DNA from 3 places in the Variovorax glacialis genome. Region 1 is predicted to be linked to each of the others. Evidence: predicted binding sites of a transcription regulator. Region 1 holds the regulator's gene; each other region holds the start of a gene.

Region 1 (5,041 bases):
ATGACGTTGGAGCAGATGCTGGGGCCGAATCTCAAGCAGGGCCTGGGCGGCAGCGCCGAGGACATGCTGCTCGACGTCGAGCGCAATCTTGGCAAGAGCAGGTCGCCGGCAGCGCAGGTCGACGGCACGCTGGGGTCGCCCCAGTTGATCATCGACCGATTGACCGGATGGCTGACCGGCGTCAGCCAGGCCGAGGCGCTGCGCCGCGCGCTGCTGGACTGGCTCAAGGACGACAAGTCCTTCGACATCCACGACCGCGACGACACCTTCGACAAGGTCACGGCGGCGGTCGGGCCGGCGATCGACTTCATCGTCACCGGCCATACGCACTTGGAGCGCGCCATCGATATGGGCCAGGGGCGCTACTACTTCAACAGCGGGACGTGGATACGCCTGCTCCAGTTCACGCCGGCCATGCTCGCAAGCGAGGGTGCCTTCACCGAGGTGTTCAACGTGCTGGTCGACGGGCGCATGAAGACGATCGACGAGGCGCGCCTCGACGGACAGCCCTTCGTCATGGACCAGACCAGCGCTGTGTCGCTCAGCGTCGAGCCCGGCGGCGGGACGGTCGGCGCGCTGGCCCATGTCGAGGGCGACGGGACCGGCGAACCGCGCGAGATCCAGCGCTACACGAGGGGCTGACATGAGCGACACGTCCGACGTCCGGGATATTCGCCTGGAGTTCCTGCGGTCAGGGCCGGCGCACAACCAGCTGCTGTCGCCGCTGACCGCCTACATGGCGCTGTGCGGAGCCGACGGGCCGGTGAGCGTGCATCTGCCTTTCGAGCATGCGCAGTTGCTCACGCGGCTCAACCGCCTTCGCTACGAGATCGACGGAACGCCGATCGCGGCATCGCAGCGCGCGGCCGAACTGCAGGAACTGGGCGAGGCGATCGCGCGGGTGCTCGGCAAGATCCCGGAACTGGTCTCGGAGCTTCGCTCGGCGCGCGGGGATACCAGCCGCCTGGTCAACATCCGGCTGCTGATTTCGGCTTTCGAACTGGGCCTGGTGCCTTTCGAGGCGACGATGTCGCCGGCCGACACCTCGGGCTCCGGCGCGCCGCTGCTGCTGCGCACGCTCACCAACATCACGCGCGAGATCCGCCGCGGCCGGCCGCTCCAGTCGCAATGGAATCGGGCGCCGAAGATCCTCTACGCCTTTGCCTCGCCGCCCGGCTTCGCGGCCGTGCCGGCGCAGGCGCACTTGGAGGCATTGCGCCGTGCCATCGACCCCTGGGTCAAGGCCAGGGATACGCCCGGCGAGCGCGTCGTCGAGGTGCGCAAATTGCTCACGGTGCTGCCGAATGCCACGGCGCGCAGCATCAGCGACGCGTGCCAGTCCGAGGATTACACGCACGTGCACCTGCTGGCGCACGGCGCGCCGCTACCGGGCTCGGACCGCCGCTACGGCATCGTGCTGTGCAAGGAAGGCGAGGCCGAAGAGCACGTCGTCGTCGACGGACAGAGCCTCGCGATGGCGCTCAAGAGCATGAATTCGAACGGTCGGGCGAAGCAACCGCCTACCGTGGTGAGCCTGGCGACCTGCGATTCAGGCAACGCCAGTTCGGTGCTGACGCCCGGCGGCAGCATCGCGCACGAACTGCACGCGCAGGACATTCCGTGGGTGATCGCCTCGCAGTTCCCGCTGTGGATGCGTGCGTCGAACATCGCGGCGGAGCTGCTCTACAGCGGACTGCTTGCGGGCAACGATCCGCGCTGGGTCGTGCATGAACTGCGGCAGCGCCTGCGGATCGACCTGCCGGACACCCACGACTGGGCCAGCATCGTGGTGTACGCGGCCGTCGCGCCGGACCTGGAAGCCCAGGTGGACGCCTTCCGCAGCCGGCAGACCAAGTCGAAGATGGAGGTCAAGTTCGATCGGATGGACTCCCTGGTGCGTGCCAACGAAAAGGACCCGGCACGCCGCGCCGCATCCATCAGCGCCGAGACCGCGGCCGAACTCGACCGGCTCAGCGACCAGATCCGCGTCGACCTGGCGGCCTGGCGCGACAGGCCGGTCGCGCAGCGCAATCCGAAGGAGAAGGCCGAACGCCTCGGCATGAGCGCGGCCAGCGAGAAGCGCATCGCCATCATCCACGCGCTCGTCGGCAATGTGCCCCGCAGCACGGAGGCCTATCGCAAGTCGCGCGAGTTCTACGAGGCGGCACTGAAGATCGAATCGGTCAATCACTGGGTGATGACGCAGTTCCTCTCGCTCGCGGCCATCCCCGCGCTGGCGCCGGACGACGGCGCGCTGACCGCGTTGCGCACCGAGTACGGCAAATGGTGGCTGGTGGCCTGGCAACTGGCGCAATGGCAATTGCGTACGGCCGCCATCACGGACCGGGTGTGGGCGCACGGCACGCTGGCGGAACTGGAACTGCTCAGCGCCGTCTACGGAGGCAACGCCTTCGAGCCCGGCGTCGCCAAGGATCGCATCGTCGAGCATTGCAGGCAGATTCGCGAATTGTCGACGGATTCGTTTCCGGTTCTCTCGACGCAGCGCCAGTTCAGGCGCTATGTGGATCACTGGTCGCGCATGCAGTGGGAAGGGCTGGCGCAGGCGGCGCTGGTAACGCTGGAAGGGCGCGAGGCTTGAGGCGCCTCCTTCAGACGGCCCTCAGAGCGCCTTCCGCAAATTGGCCGGCGCGATCCGCAGCGCCTCCCGGTACTTCGCCACGGTACGCCGCGCGCATTCGATGCCCTGCTCCTTGAGCATCTCGGAGATCTGGCTGTCCGACAGCGGTTTCTTCAGGTCCTCCGAACTCACGAACTGCTTGATCAGTGCGCGCACGGCGGTGCTCGATGCATTGCCGCCCGTTTCGGTGCCAAGCGCCGAGCCGAAGAAGTACTTGAGTTCGACCGTGCCGTAAGGCGTCGCCATGTACTTGGCGGTGGTCACGCGGCTGATGGTGGATTCGTGCAACCCGAGTTCGTCGGCGATCTCGCGCAGCACCAGCGGGCGCATGGCGAGTTCACCGTGCACAAAGAAGCTCTTCTGCCGCTCGACGATGGCGTTGGACACACGAAGGATGGTGTCGAAGCGCTGCTGGATGTTCTTGATGAACCAGCGTGCCTCCTGCAGGCGTTGCGACAGCGCCTGGCTGCCCTCGCCCTTGTGCTGCTTCAGCGCGCCGGCATAGATGTCGTGCACGCGCAGGCGCGGCATGACTTCGGGGTTGAGCATCACGCGGAACTTGGTGTTGGTGCCATTGCCGACGCGCGTGACGATCACGTCGGGCACGACCACGTTGCGCTCCACATCAACGAAGCGGCGCCCCGGCTTGGGCTCCAGCCTGGCGATGAGCTGCAGGGCGGCGCGCACTTCCTCTTCGTTGCTTCGCGTCAGCGTGGCCAGGCGCTTGAAGTCGCGGCGGGCGAGCAGCTCCATCGGCTGCTTGCAGATCGCGATCGCCGTCTTGCGCACCTGCGCCTCGTCATCGCTCTCGTCCTCGTCGGCGAGGGCGCGCAGCTGGATGGTCAGGCATTCGCCCAGGCTGCGCGCACCGACACCGGCCGGCTCCAGGCTCTGCAGCAGGCCGAGCGCGACCTGGAAGTGGTGCACGAGGTCGTCGAACTGGTCGTTGTCGTCGCCCGCGAGGCCCGACGCCAGGGCGGGCAGCGAGTCTTCGAGGTAGCCGTCCTCGTTGAGGGACTCGATCAGGAAGCGCAGCGCCGCCCGATCGGTTTCGCTCAGGCGCAATCCGAGTGCCTGCCGGTGCAGGAAGGACTGCAGCGACTCCTGGCTGCGCGCGAGTTCGGCCGCGTCCGTGCGCTCGTCGTCGCCGAGGTTGTTGGCGCGCGCCGGGGCGTCGCCGCCCCATTCGCTGTCGTCGGGCGCGAGGTCGATGGTGCCGTCGCCCTCCCAGTCGGGCTCGCCGTCGGCCGTGTCCGCCGTGGCGACTTCGGCTTCGCTGGTGGCAGCGACGGCGACTTCCGGGGCGGACGCCGACGGACCGGGCGCGAAATCACCCTCGCCATCGGCAAACCGGTCGTCGTCGCGAACAGGCGCATCGGCTGTCTCCAGCCCGAACTCCTCACGCGTAGCCTCTTCGGCCGTCCGCTCCAAGAACGGGTTGTCGTCCAGCATCTGCTCGACTTCCTGCGTCAGCTCAAGCGTGGAAAGCTGCAACAGCCGGATCGACTGCTGGAGCTGAGGCGTCAAAGCGAGATGCTGCGAAACCCGCAGCGACAAACCCTGCTTCATGGAAATAACGAAACCCTCTGGCCCAAAAGGCCGCCGCGCCCGGCCGCCCGTAGCGGCCGGCCTGCCCCCGGCAGGGGGTAGGCGAAGCACGAAGTGCGGAGCCTGGGGGCGAGCAACATGTTCACATCCGGAAATGTTCGCCGAGGTACACGCGTCGCACCTCGGCGTTGTCGACGATCTCGGCCGGCGTACCTTGTGCCAGGACATGCCCGTCGCTGATGATGAAAGCGTGATCGCAGATGCCCAGCGTCTCGCGCACGTTGTGGTCGGTGATCAGCACGCCGATGCCGCGTTCCTTCAGGAAATTGATGATCCGCTGGATCTCGATCACGGCGATCGGGTCGATGCCGGCGAAGGGTTCGTCGAGCAGGATGAAGCGCGGCTGCGTGGCCAGGGCGCGGGCGATTTCGACCCGGCGACGCTCGCCGCCGGACAAGGACAGGGCGGGCGAATCGCGCAGGTGGTCCACCCGCAGGTCGGCCAGCAGTTCGGTGAGGAGTTCCTCGATTCGCTGCTTCGACAGCGAAACCGGCCGACCGCTGGCGTCGGGCTCGCGTTGCAGTTCGAGCACGGCGCGGACGTTCTCCTCGACCGTGAGCTTGCGGAAGATCGATGCCTCCTGGGGAAGGTAGCTCAGGCCCATGCGCGCGCGGCGGTGGATCGGCATGTGCGCGATAGGCTCGCCGTCGATGGTGATGTCGCCGGCATCGGCCCGCACCAGGCCGACGATCATGTAGAAGGAGGTGGTCTTGCCGGCGCCGTTGGGGCCCAGCAGGCCGACGACTTCGCCCTTCTGCACGCCCAGCGACACGTCCTTGACGACCTTTCGGCTGC
Region 2 (5,041 bases), on a different contig from region 1:
ACGCGCTGGCGGGACAACGCATCGCACTCGGCTTCTACCTGACCCAGACGCTGGAGCCTCGCGCCAACGGCGTACTGCCCGAACCGATCCTGCCCCCGGGCGCCTTTCCCGAGGGTCGTTGGTACGCGACACGCTGGAACGGCTTCGTCGGAACCATCCCCCAGTTGGCCAAGGCCGCGCCCATGGCCGGCTTCCTCAACGTCGTCCTCGACGCGAACCGCGACGGCATCGTGCGATCGGTCCCATTGATCGCGCAGTACACCGGTACACAGGGCCAGCCCGGCTATTACGAATCCCTTGGGCTCGCCGTCTACCGCGAGGCGGTCGGCGCGGACGCCGTCGTACCCGTGTTTGCGCCCGTCGGTGCAGGCACCGGTCCGCCCCCTCTCGTAGCGCTCTTGCTGAAGGCAGGCGGCAGGTCGCTACGGATCCCCGTGGATTCCACGGCCAGCGCGCTCGTACCGTTTCGCGGTCTCGGAGGCGCGCGCGGGGGCTCGTTCCGTCACATCTCTGCTTCCGATGTCATCGGCGGTGCGCTGGCCCCTGGCGAACTGAAGGACAAGATCGTGCTGGTCGGCTCCACGGCTCCGGGCCTGGAGGATCTGCGCTCCGCGCCGGTCGGCGCGGCGTACCCGGGCGTCGAAGTGCATGCCAACATCGTCTCCGGTCTGCTAGACGGCCGGATGCCCGCTGTGCCGGACTACGCGCCCGGCTACGAGCTGGTGACGGTGCTCGCAGCCGGTCTGGTGCTGGCCTTCGGCCTCACCCTGAGCTCCGCGGTGCGCGCCGTTCTGATTGCCGCGATCACGACCGCGGTCCTCGTCGGCGTCAACACATGGCTCTTCATCCAGGCTGGCCTCGTGCTGCCCCTGGCGGCCGCGCTTGCGCTGATTGCCTTGGCATTCGTCCTGAACATGAGCTGGGGCTATCTCGTCGAGGCGCGCGCAAGCCGGAACCTGGCCCATCTTTTCGGCACCTACGTTCCGCCGGAGCTGGTGCGCGAAATGCGCGCCGACCCCGAGCGCTACAGCATGCGTGCGGAAAGCCGGGAGCTCACCGTGATGTTCTGCGATATGCGCGGCTTCACGAAGCTGGCCGAGGAAATGGCGCCCGTCGCGCTGCAGGACTTTCTGAACAGGGTTTTCAGCCGCCTGACGGAGGTCATCAGCGCGCACCGCGGAACCGTCGACAAATACATGGGCGACTGCGTCATGGCGTTCTGGGGTGCGCCGGTCGACACGCCCGACCACGCCGAGCTGGCCGTCCGCGCGGCCGTCGAGATGGTCGCCGCGGTCAAGGAACTGAATGCCGCACACCGCGAGAGCGGACGACCCGAAATCAGCGTCGGCATCGGCATCAATACGGGGGTGATGAGCGTCGGGGACATGGGTTCGGCCGTCCGCCGGAGCTATACCGTCGTCGGAGACGCGGTCAATCTCGCTTCAAGGATCGAGGGCTTGGGATATCACTATGGCGTCGAGATCGTCGCCAGCGAGGCTACGACGCGGCTGGCGCCCGCATTCGTCTGGCAGGAACTCGACTGCGTGCAAGTGCAAGGCAAGCTTCGAGTCGTTCGGATCTTTACCCCTGTCGGCACTGTGGGCGACGGCAACCGAGCGCGGGATGAAAATCTCGAACGCTGGAACCAGGTCCTTGCGGCCTATAGAGCGCAAGATTGGCAGGAAGGTCAAGTTATGCTTGCGCCCCTGCGCGAGCCGGATGCCAAAAAAGTCCTTTACCAGCTCTATGCGCAGCGTTTAGCCTCGATGTCGTTGCAGCCCAAGGATCCGAACTGGGATGGCGCAACCCGGTTCGAAACAAAATAACAGCCCACAAGGCTGGCAGATGAAGGGTCTCGCGAATGCAGGTGCGTGTGTTGGGGTGCTCAGGCGCCATCGCCAAGGACTGCCGCACGACCTCTTTCCTGGTCGATAGCGACCTGCTGGTCGACGCCGGCACTGGCGTTGGCGATCTGACCCTCGACGAAATGGCCGGCATCGACGACGTGGTGCTTACCCATTCGCATCTCGACCACGTTGCTGCTCTCCCCCTGATGATCGACGCCGTGGCAAGCCGCCGCACACGGCCGCTGCGTGTGCATGCGCTTCGCGCGACCATCGAGGCGCTCCGGGCGCATGTCTTCAACAACGTCATCTGGCCCGACTTCGCGAGCATTCCCAGCCGGGAAGCGCCATTCGTGTGCTTTCATGACCTGGTGATCGGCCAGCAATTGCAGATCGGGACCGGCAAGCTCAAGCATATTGAAGTGCTACCTGCCGTACACACGGTGCCGGCATGCGGATTTGCCGTGCGGTGCGCGCAGGGCGGACCGAACTGGGTGTTCAGCGGGGATACGGAGCGGAATGCGCCGTTCTGGGAGCGGGTCAATCAGCTCGAAGTGGCGATGCTGGTAATCGAGACGGCTTTCAGCAATCGGGAGCAGGCGCTGGCGCGGCGGAGTTTGCATCTTTCGCCGGCGACGCTGGCGGGGGAATTGGCGCAGATTGCTGAGGGGAAGGATTACCCGATCTACATCACGCATACCAAGCCGGCTGAGACGGATGAAATCATGAGCCAGATTGACGATCTGTCTGACGGCTCGCAAACGCGTGGCATCGACATTCGGTGGTTGCAGGCGGCTGGCGTGCTGGAAGTGTGACCATGCTTGCCGAGTTGGTGACAAAAATGTCAGTCGACGTCGGCTCCCGGCAACAGTTTTGGTCACACGTTGTAACTAGAACGTGAACAAATCCGCAGCAACCGGGGGCGCAAACTAAGAAACCGGGATGGCACAGATGCTGCGGTTAGTTGATCGCACCGGGGGCTCTCCTCGGGCCCTTGCAACTAACCTGGAGTAACTGAAATGAACCGTCGTTCCATCGCACGCAATGTGCAAAAGGGTTTCACCCTTATCGAATTGATGATCGTCGTGGCGATCATTGGTATCTTGGCTGCCGTGGCTCTGCCGGCTTATCAGGACTACACGACCCGTTCGAAGATGACCGAAGTGCTCATCATGGGCGCGCCCGCCAAGCTTGCTGTCGCTGAAACGACTTCGTCGCTGGGCTCCCTTGCGTCCGTTACCCTGGTAAACAGTGGCTACAGTTTCCCCGGCGCCACGAAGTACGTTGGGGGCGTCACAATTGCTGACACGACGGGCGTCGTCTCCATCAGTTCGATCGTCCCGAACGCAACTGGCACCGTGACGCTGACCCCCAAGGAGGTGACAGCCGGCACTGGTCAACTGACGTGGAAGTGCGCGTCCGCGGATATCGCCGCCAAGTACCTGCCTTCGGAATGCCGCTAAGCTGGCGAGCTCTGCAAAAACCGCCTTCGGGCGGTTTTTTGTTCGCCGGACAACACGTTTGTCGCAACATGCTTGCAACGCTCCTGGCCTGCCAACCTGCAGCGGGAAGGTCGGCTGATCGCATTGGCGCGTATGTGTTGTGCACCGTTCTTGCGACTGCATGGACCGCATTTGCTGGTAAAGATGTGCCGTGGGACGCGCTGCACTACCACCTATACGCTGGCTATAGCGTTTTTCACGACAGGGTGGCCATAGATTATTTCCCGGCTGGCCCCCAAACCTATTTTGTTCCCTATGCGCACGCGCCGCTGTCGCTGATGGTGGGCGCCGGCTGGCCGTCGCTGGCTATTGGCATCGCGTTCGCGTGTTTGCATTCCCTAGCGCTATGGCTGACCTGGGAGTTGGCCCGTGCAGTTAGCCGGGATGAAGAAGGCCGCAGTCCGGCACTGGTGATCTGGAGTGCAGTTGCCTTGGCCTTGGCCAACCCGGCTCTGTTGCAGGCCTTGGGCTCGTCCTTTACCGACATTACGACCGGCACGTTGGCCTTGGGCGGCTATGTGGCCTTGGTCAATTCTTTTCATGCTCACCGTGTTAATCGGTTAGCCCTCGCAGGTGTTTTGCTAGGCGCTGCTGCGGCCCTCAAGATGTCGAACGCCGTCTTCGCCTTGATGCCTGCCTTGCCGCTGGTGCTTGGCTCAGCGCGGAACTGGCGCACGCGCTGGCAGGGCCTGCTGCTATTTGGCGCCTGTGCAGCGGGCGCTCTGGTTCTGATCGGCGGAGCATGGGCCTACGCGCTCTGGACGACATTCGGCAATCCGCTGTTTCCGATGCTGGACGGTCTCTTCAACCCGGCTGCACCTGTGGGTGGTGCGGTCGCTGTCGCCGCGGAGCCGGCGTCGCCTCTTTTCAGATTGCTGGGGGCGATGGATGTCATGCGCGACCCGCGCTTCCTGCCCTCGTCACTGGCCGAGGCGTTCATGCGCCCGTTCGACATGCTGGCCGCTCGGCGCATGATCCACATGGAGACGATGGCGGCTGACATGCGCTACGCGGCGCTGATGTGCTTGCCCGTGCTGTGGCTGGTCGTTACCCTGCGACGCCGGTCGCAGTCGGCGCCTTTTGCTGCCTATCCACCGAGCCAGCGCGCCTGGGCGAGCCTGACAATGTCCTTCCTTGTCGCCTGGGTGCTCTGGTTGCTCATCAGCGGTAACAGCCGATATTTCATTCCCATGGCCTGCATCGCGGCCGTGATTTTGATAGCTGGCGTGCACCGCGTTCTGAGCGGCATGCCCCGCGTCCAAGGTTACGCCGTGATGGTGTTGCTGGGCGTGCAAGCGCTCTTGCTCTACGAAGCCGCGGATCTTAGATGGAGCGCACAACCTTGGGACGGTGCCTGGACTCAGGCGACTGTGCCCACGAATCTCAAGTCGCAGCCATTTCTATATCTCTCGATGGACTCACAATCGCAGTCCTTCTTGGTGCCGTCTTTGGCACCGGGCTCGGCCTTCGTCGGCATGGGCGCCGACGTCGATCCTGAGGGCCGCGACGGTCAGCGCATTCGCGCCCTAATCAAAACCCACTCGCCGCAACTGCGGATGCTTACGCTCGTGCGGCAAGTGGAACTGGATGGTCGGCCGATTGCTCCAGCTGCTGCCACGTTTGACTACCCACTTCGGCGCCTCGGCCTGCGCGTCGATGTCAGCGACTGCGAATACATCCGCTACCGTGGCTACT
Region 3 (5,041 bases), on a different contig from region 1:
GGCATCACTTGCCTTTCGGTTGCGGAAGTTGCTGTTCGGCCCTGACCCTTGCGAAAGTCGCCCTGATGTCGGTCTTGACGGCCGGCACGTACTGGGAGCGGCTGTCCAGAAGACCGCCGATTGGCTTTGGCGCCGGCACTGCCAGGCGAAATGTGAGTTGTTGCTTGTTCATGTGGTCACCAGATGGCAGGGATGCCGTCGAAGAAAAACCAGCGGTCGAGACACCAAACCAAGCCGGCAGAGATGGCGATGGCGAGGAGGCCCGCCTGAATCGCTTCGAAGGCGGCTTTCATCGCGCACCCCCGTTCAGTTCCTGCCGCAGAGCGCGGGCCGATGCTTGCGCGTCGTAGGCCGGCGAGTTCTTCGCTGCGTTGTGGGCGCGGTCGTAGGCCAGCAGTTGCGCTTCGGTGAGCGGATACAACTCGCGGGCCGCCTTGAAGTCGGCAAGCTCGTTGCCTTGCGCGAGGATGAGGATGTCCAGCGTGTTCATCAAAGGATCTCCCACTCAGCCGGGGGAAGGCCGGTCGGCTTGATGACCAGCTCGCCGCGAACGTTGATGCGGGCAGCGGGGAACGTCGGGACGGGCGCATCGAGTTCAGTGACTTCGACGCCTGCGAGGAACTCTTCGCGCATCTCCGCTTCTTCGTGCGGGAGGAACGCCGGGGTGCGGCGAATGCTGCTGACCTTGTTCACTTCCATCTCCTGCGCCGAACCACTCAGCGCTTGGACGAAGTATAGAATTTCTAGAATGGCAATGTCAAGATATTCGGGACTAATATTTTTGGAGGCGAAAAAAAGCCCGCGCGCGGCGGGCTGCTCCTACTCTTATGGAAAGGTCCGTTACTTTTTGGCTACAAAGTAGGCAGACATCAGCATGTCGTCGCACTTTTCGCGCCTCAGATCGGCGGCGCATAGCCTGGTGTACGTGGCTTCCATCTCCATGGCGGTCTTGGCGGCGCGCCTGACGTCCTGGGCTGGCGACTCTGCGCAGGAGGGTAGATCCTCGAAGCCCGCCGCAGCGCAGGCCCGCTCAGCCGCGACAGCGGCGCGCGCAAGCTGGGCCGCGCCGAAGTCGGCAACGGCCTTTGGCTTGTCGCCACACCCCACAAGCGCGAGGGCGGCAATGATGAGCAGGGTTCGCATGGGCGTGATCCTAAAACGAAAAAGCCGCCCGAAGGCGGCCTGTGTGGGACAGCGTGAAGATTAGCGGCAGTTCGACGGGGCGAACTTGGCTTCCAGCGAACCGGCGACTGCGGGGGCGGCTGCACCGAGCGCGCCGCAAGCCCACGAGATCGAACCATCCGGGGGAGCGTAGCCGGCCGTAACCGAGGTCGGCAAAGCAACGGGGGTGCTGACCGGTCCGGTGTACGGGCGCAGGATCAGGGTGCCGCCAGCTTGGACAGGGGCTGCATAAGTGATCGTGATCTGGCCGTTCGCATCGTCAATCGCAACCGAGGTCACGTTCGCGGTTGCGGTGGGGGCGGTCCAGCCAGCGCTGTACAGCTTGCCGTTGGCGGCGTTCTCGGCGATCGTCGTCTTGGCGGCCGATGCCAGAGCCAGACCTTCAGTGACCTTGGCGCGCTTCACGTAGTCTTGGTAGGCCGGCAGGGCGACGGCAGCCAGGATGCCGATGATCGCCACGACGATCATCAACTCGATCAGGGTGAAGCCCTTCTGGGCGGAGCGGATTGCACGGTTCATAGAAACTCCAGTTTGGTGAAGCCGGGAAAGCCCCGGACGGGTGATGTAACGCAGCCAGCGTGCCAGCCGCGCGAGCGGAACTAAAGTGCGCAATGTTTCACGGACGCCACACAATCTGTGACAAACCGTGTTGCCCGGGTGACGTGAATGGACGGGGGTGACAGGAATTGTCACTTCGACGCCTCTCCGACCAGGTACGCCACGGTCACGCCGTAGTGCGCGGCCAGCTTGCGCAGGTCGGACAGGTTAGGGTCTTGGTCGCCAGCCTCCCAGCGCAAGATAGTGCGGGAGGCGACATCGAGCACCGCAGCGAGTTGCTTCTGGCTCTCGCCATGAAACTCGCGCAGTTCCCGAAGCCTGGGAATGTTGGTCACATCGGCTGCCATTGGCTTGGAGGGATGACCGCCGCAATCGCGTGGATGCTCTCCACCTCTTCGGTCGGGATCGTCTGTCGAACCTGGCCGTTCACTTCCATGACAGCGATCGAGTCCGCGCGCTGAAACAGCAGCTCTCGGACCATCTTCTGCCCATCGCGTAGCGTCACCGCCACATACTCACCCACAGCCGGCGTCGAGTTTGGCGACACAACAACATACCAGCCGTCACGAATTGCGGGGGCCATCTGGTCACCGCGGACACGGAGCGCATGCGCCGTGCGATCAGGGGTTTGCAAGACGACAAACCCATCCATTCCACCCATTGCCTCTATCTCCTCGTATGTGCCGTCGGCCCGCAAGCGCGCGGTTCCAGTCACAGGCACCCGACGAATGTAGGACAACGCCCCACCGGGCTCCACCTGAGCTACGACTGACTGAGTCAAGCTTCCGATCTGTGTGCCCTTTGTCACGGAATGCTCAGGCACGTGAGTAAACACTAAGTTCGCGTCGTTGCTTTTAAGGCCATCAGGGAGCGGCGCGTGCAGAGCATCGGCAATCCGTGCTAGTTGCTTGATGCTCGGACTGTGCCGGCCATGCTCCCACGCTGACCAATTCCCCTTGGTCACATCCACCAGGGCGCCCGCGTTTTCTTGCGTGAGGCCCGCGCGCTGCCTCGATTCCTTGAGCCACTTTGGTATGTCCATGGCTAGATTATCTAAACATAGGCTCAGTTGGTCGTGTTGAATTTGTTGACTCCGAAGTGCAGAAGTTATAGACTTGCGCAAACCCTGAGGACCGCAAGTCATGAACACACCGGAAAAGCACCCACTTTCCCTAGCCGCAGACATCGTCGGCACCCAGCAACGACTGTGCGACCTGATCGGCGTCAAGAAGGGCGCCCTCAGTCAATGGAAGCTGCCAGGACGCAACGTCCCGGCTGACAAGTGTGGGCCCATCGAGCGCGCTACGGGCGGCCGAGTGGACTGCGAAACCCTCCGCCCCGACATCGACTGGGGCATCTACCGCACCCCAAAGTCCGCGCGCCGCATCCGCAGGGCCGCCTGACGCCTTACCGCCTGCCCATCCAACAGAGGAAACCGAGAGACACATGACGACCGCACGCAACATGCCGCAGGGCAAGAAGACCGAGGCCATCACCCTTCGCCTCTCCGAGCGCGACGAGCAGCGCCTGAAGCTCATCGCCAGCTCGGCGGGCATTCCTACTGCGATCTGGGTCCGGGTTGCTGTGTTGAAGGCCATTGCTGAATCTTCGCTTGACGAGGCCTCCTTTGACAACCTTAGTTCTAGCGACTTTGCGGCGCTTTGAGCATCTCAAAGAAACGCTCAGGCACATTGATGACATCGCCCTTCAACTGGCGCTCGCTGCCCAGCCAAACAGTCAAGGCCCTGCAGCCCCACAAGGGCAACAAGAAGCCTGGCGCACCCATCACCCTCAACGGCTCGAATCCGCACGGTGGCGCGTACTCAAAGGCCATCCCGAGCGATGAGCAGGTCCGCGGTATGGACTCAACCTTCGGAGGTCTGTGATGGAACTCGCAATCGAGATGTACGACCTGCCGCGCGCACGTCGCACCGACCCCGATACATCGCACCAGGCCGCAGCACGCGCCGAGAAATTCGCCAAGTCGCATGCCGGCCGCATCCTCGGCGACCTCAAGCGCGTCGGCACCGGCACCGCTGCGTCCATCTCCGCAAACACCGGCTTGACCGTCGTTCAGATCGATCGCCGGCTGCACGAGATGGAGAAGGAAGGTTTGATCCGCCTTGTGATGGTATGTGGCGTCGTGCTTGAGATCGGCGGCTACCGCTGCTGGGAGCCTGTGTGAGCCGCTATCGCAAGATCGAAGTGCGCACATGGTCGGACGAGAAGTTCCGCAACCTGTCGCCCCTCCCGGCCTCTGGACAAGGGCTTTGGTTCTTCCTGCTGACCGGGCCTCACACCGGGCCGATCCCAGGCTTGTTCCGCGCTGGCCGGGCAGCCATGGCCGAGGAGCTCGGATGGGAAATGGAAGCCTTCGATGAAGCCTTCGTCGAAGTCTCTACGCAAGGCATGGCAAAAGCCGACTTCAAAGCCAAGCTCGTATGGCTCCCCAATGCCCTCCGTCACAACAAGCCGGAGTCGCCGAACGTGGTCCGTTCATGGCGCGTTGAGCTCGATCTTCTGCCCGAATGTGCACTCAAGCGCGAGGCCATCTCATCGATGCGTGAGTGCCTGGAAGAGGCTGGAGAGTCCTATGTAGCAGCGTTCGACGAGCTCTTCGTTTCGAAGGACTCCGCAGGTTCTGCGAAGGCTTCCGCAAAGCCTTCCGCGAAGGCTATGCCTAATCAGGAACAGGAACAGGAACAGGATAAGAACTCTGTCGCCAAGGGCGACCTGCCGACATGCAAGGCACAGGCAATGGTCGACCTGTACCACGAGGTTCTTCCTGAACTGCCGGCTGTTCGGTTGATGAGCGAGGCCCGCAAGAAGGCGCTGTCCAAGTTCTGGCGTTGGGTGCTGACCTCTGCCAAGTCTGACGGCGCCCGCCGCGCCACGACCGCCGACGAGGCGCTTGTCTGGCTGCGCGAGTACTTCGACCGTGCCCGCGACAACGACTTCCTGATGGGCCGCACCGGCCGCGTCGGCGAGCACGCCAACTGGCAATGCGACCTGGACTTCCTGCTGACCGAAAAGGGCATGAAGCACGTCATCGAGAAAACAAGGGAAACCGCGTGAACCACGACCTGAACGCCATCGACGCCATTGCTGCGGTCGATGCCGAGAACAGCCTGATCGGCGCTCTGCTGCTGGACAACGGCGCATGGGATCGCATCGGCGCGCTCATGAAGGCCGAGTACTTCTACGGCGATCAGAACCGGATGATCTTTGCGGAGCTCTCCGCGCAACTGAACGCCGGCAAGCGTGCCGACGTGGTGACCGTGTCGATTGCGCTGGGCGACCG

What was found. Region 1 encodes sigma-54, which starts transcription at its own class of promoters, with help from an activator protein. Its sites were predicted from a motif close to TGGCANGNAANCTGCTTT; they were not measured.
Region 2: a site for sigma-54 is predicted at 2,788-2,805, ahead of ACSFBL_RS18720 (pilin). Genes of this name have one in related genera too.
Region 3: a site for sigma-54 is predicted at 1,749-1,766, ahead of ACSFBL_RS33575 (pilin). Genes of this name have one in related genera too.

The regions. Positions count from the first base shown of each region.
Region 1 covers NZ_JBPJZT010000017.1:10,380-15,420, reverse strand. Annotated here, with positions in the region: gene ACSFBL_RS29355 (metallophosphoesterase) at 1-642, shown strand, start outside; gene ACSFBL_RS29350 (CHAT domain-containing protein) at 644-2,599, shown strand; gene ACSFBL_RS29345 (RNA polymerase factor sigma-54) at 2,621-4,207, opposite strand; gene lptB (LPS export ABC transporter ATP-binding protein) at 4,329-5,041, opposite strand, start outside.
Region 2 covers NZ_JBPJZT010000006.1:385,195-390,235, forward strand. Annotated here, with positions in the region: gene ACSFBL_RS18710 (CHASE2 domain-containing protein) at 1-1,826, shown strand, start outside; gene ACSFBL_RS18715 (MBL fold metallo-hydrolase) at 1,862-2,659, shown strand; gene ACSFBL_RS18720 (pilin) at 2,864-3,307, shown strand; gene ACSFBL_RS18725 (glycosyltransferase 87 family protein) at 3,376-5,041, shown strand, end outside.
Region 3 covers NZ_JBPJZT010000028.1:29,501-34,541, reverse strand. Annotated here, with positions in the region: gene ACSFBL_RS33590 (hypothetical protein) at 290-490, opposite strand; gene ACSFBL_RS33585 (hypothetical protein) at 490-693, opposite strand; gene ACSFBL_RS33580 (hypothetical protein) at 841-1,143, opposite strand; gene ACSFBL_RS33575 (pilin) at 1,204-1,701, opposite strand; gene ACSFBL_RS33570 (helix-turn-helix transcriptional regulator) at 1,872-2,075, opposite strand; gene ACSFBL_RS33565 (S24 family peptidase) at 2,072-2,782, opposite strand; gene ACSFBL_RS33560 (transcriptional regulator) at 2,883-3,143, shown strand; gene ACSFBL_RS33555 (hypothetical protein) at 3,187-3,405, shown strand; gene ACSFBL_RS33550 (hypothetical protein) at 3,435-3,626, shown strand; gene ACSFBL_RS33545 (hypothetical protein) at 3,626-3,925, shown strand; gene ACSFBL_RS33540 (hypothetical protein) at 3,922-4,815, shown strand; gene ACSFBL_RS33535 (replicative DNA helicase) at 4,812-5,041, shown strand, end outside.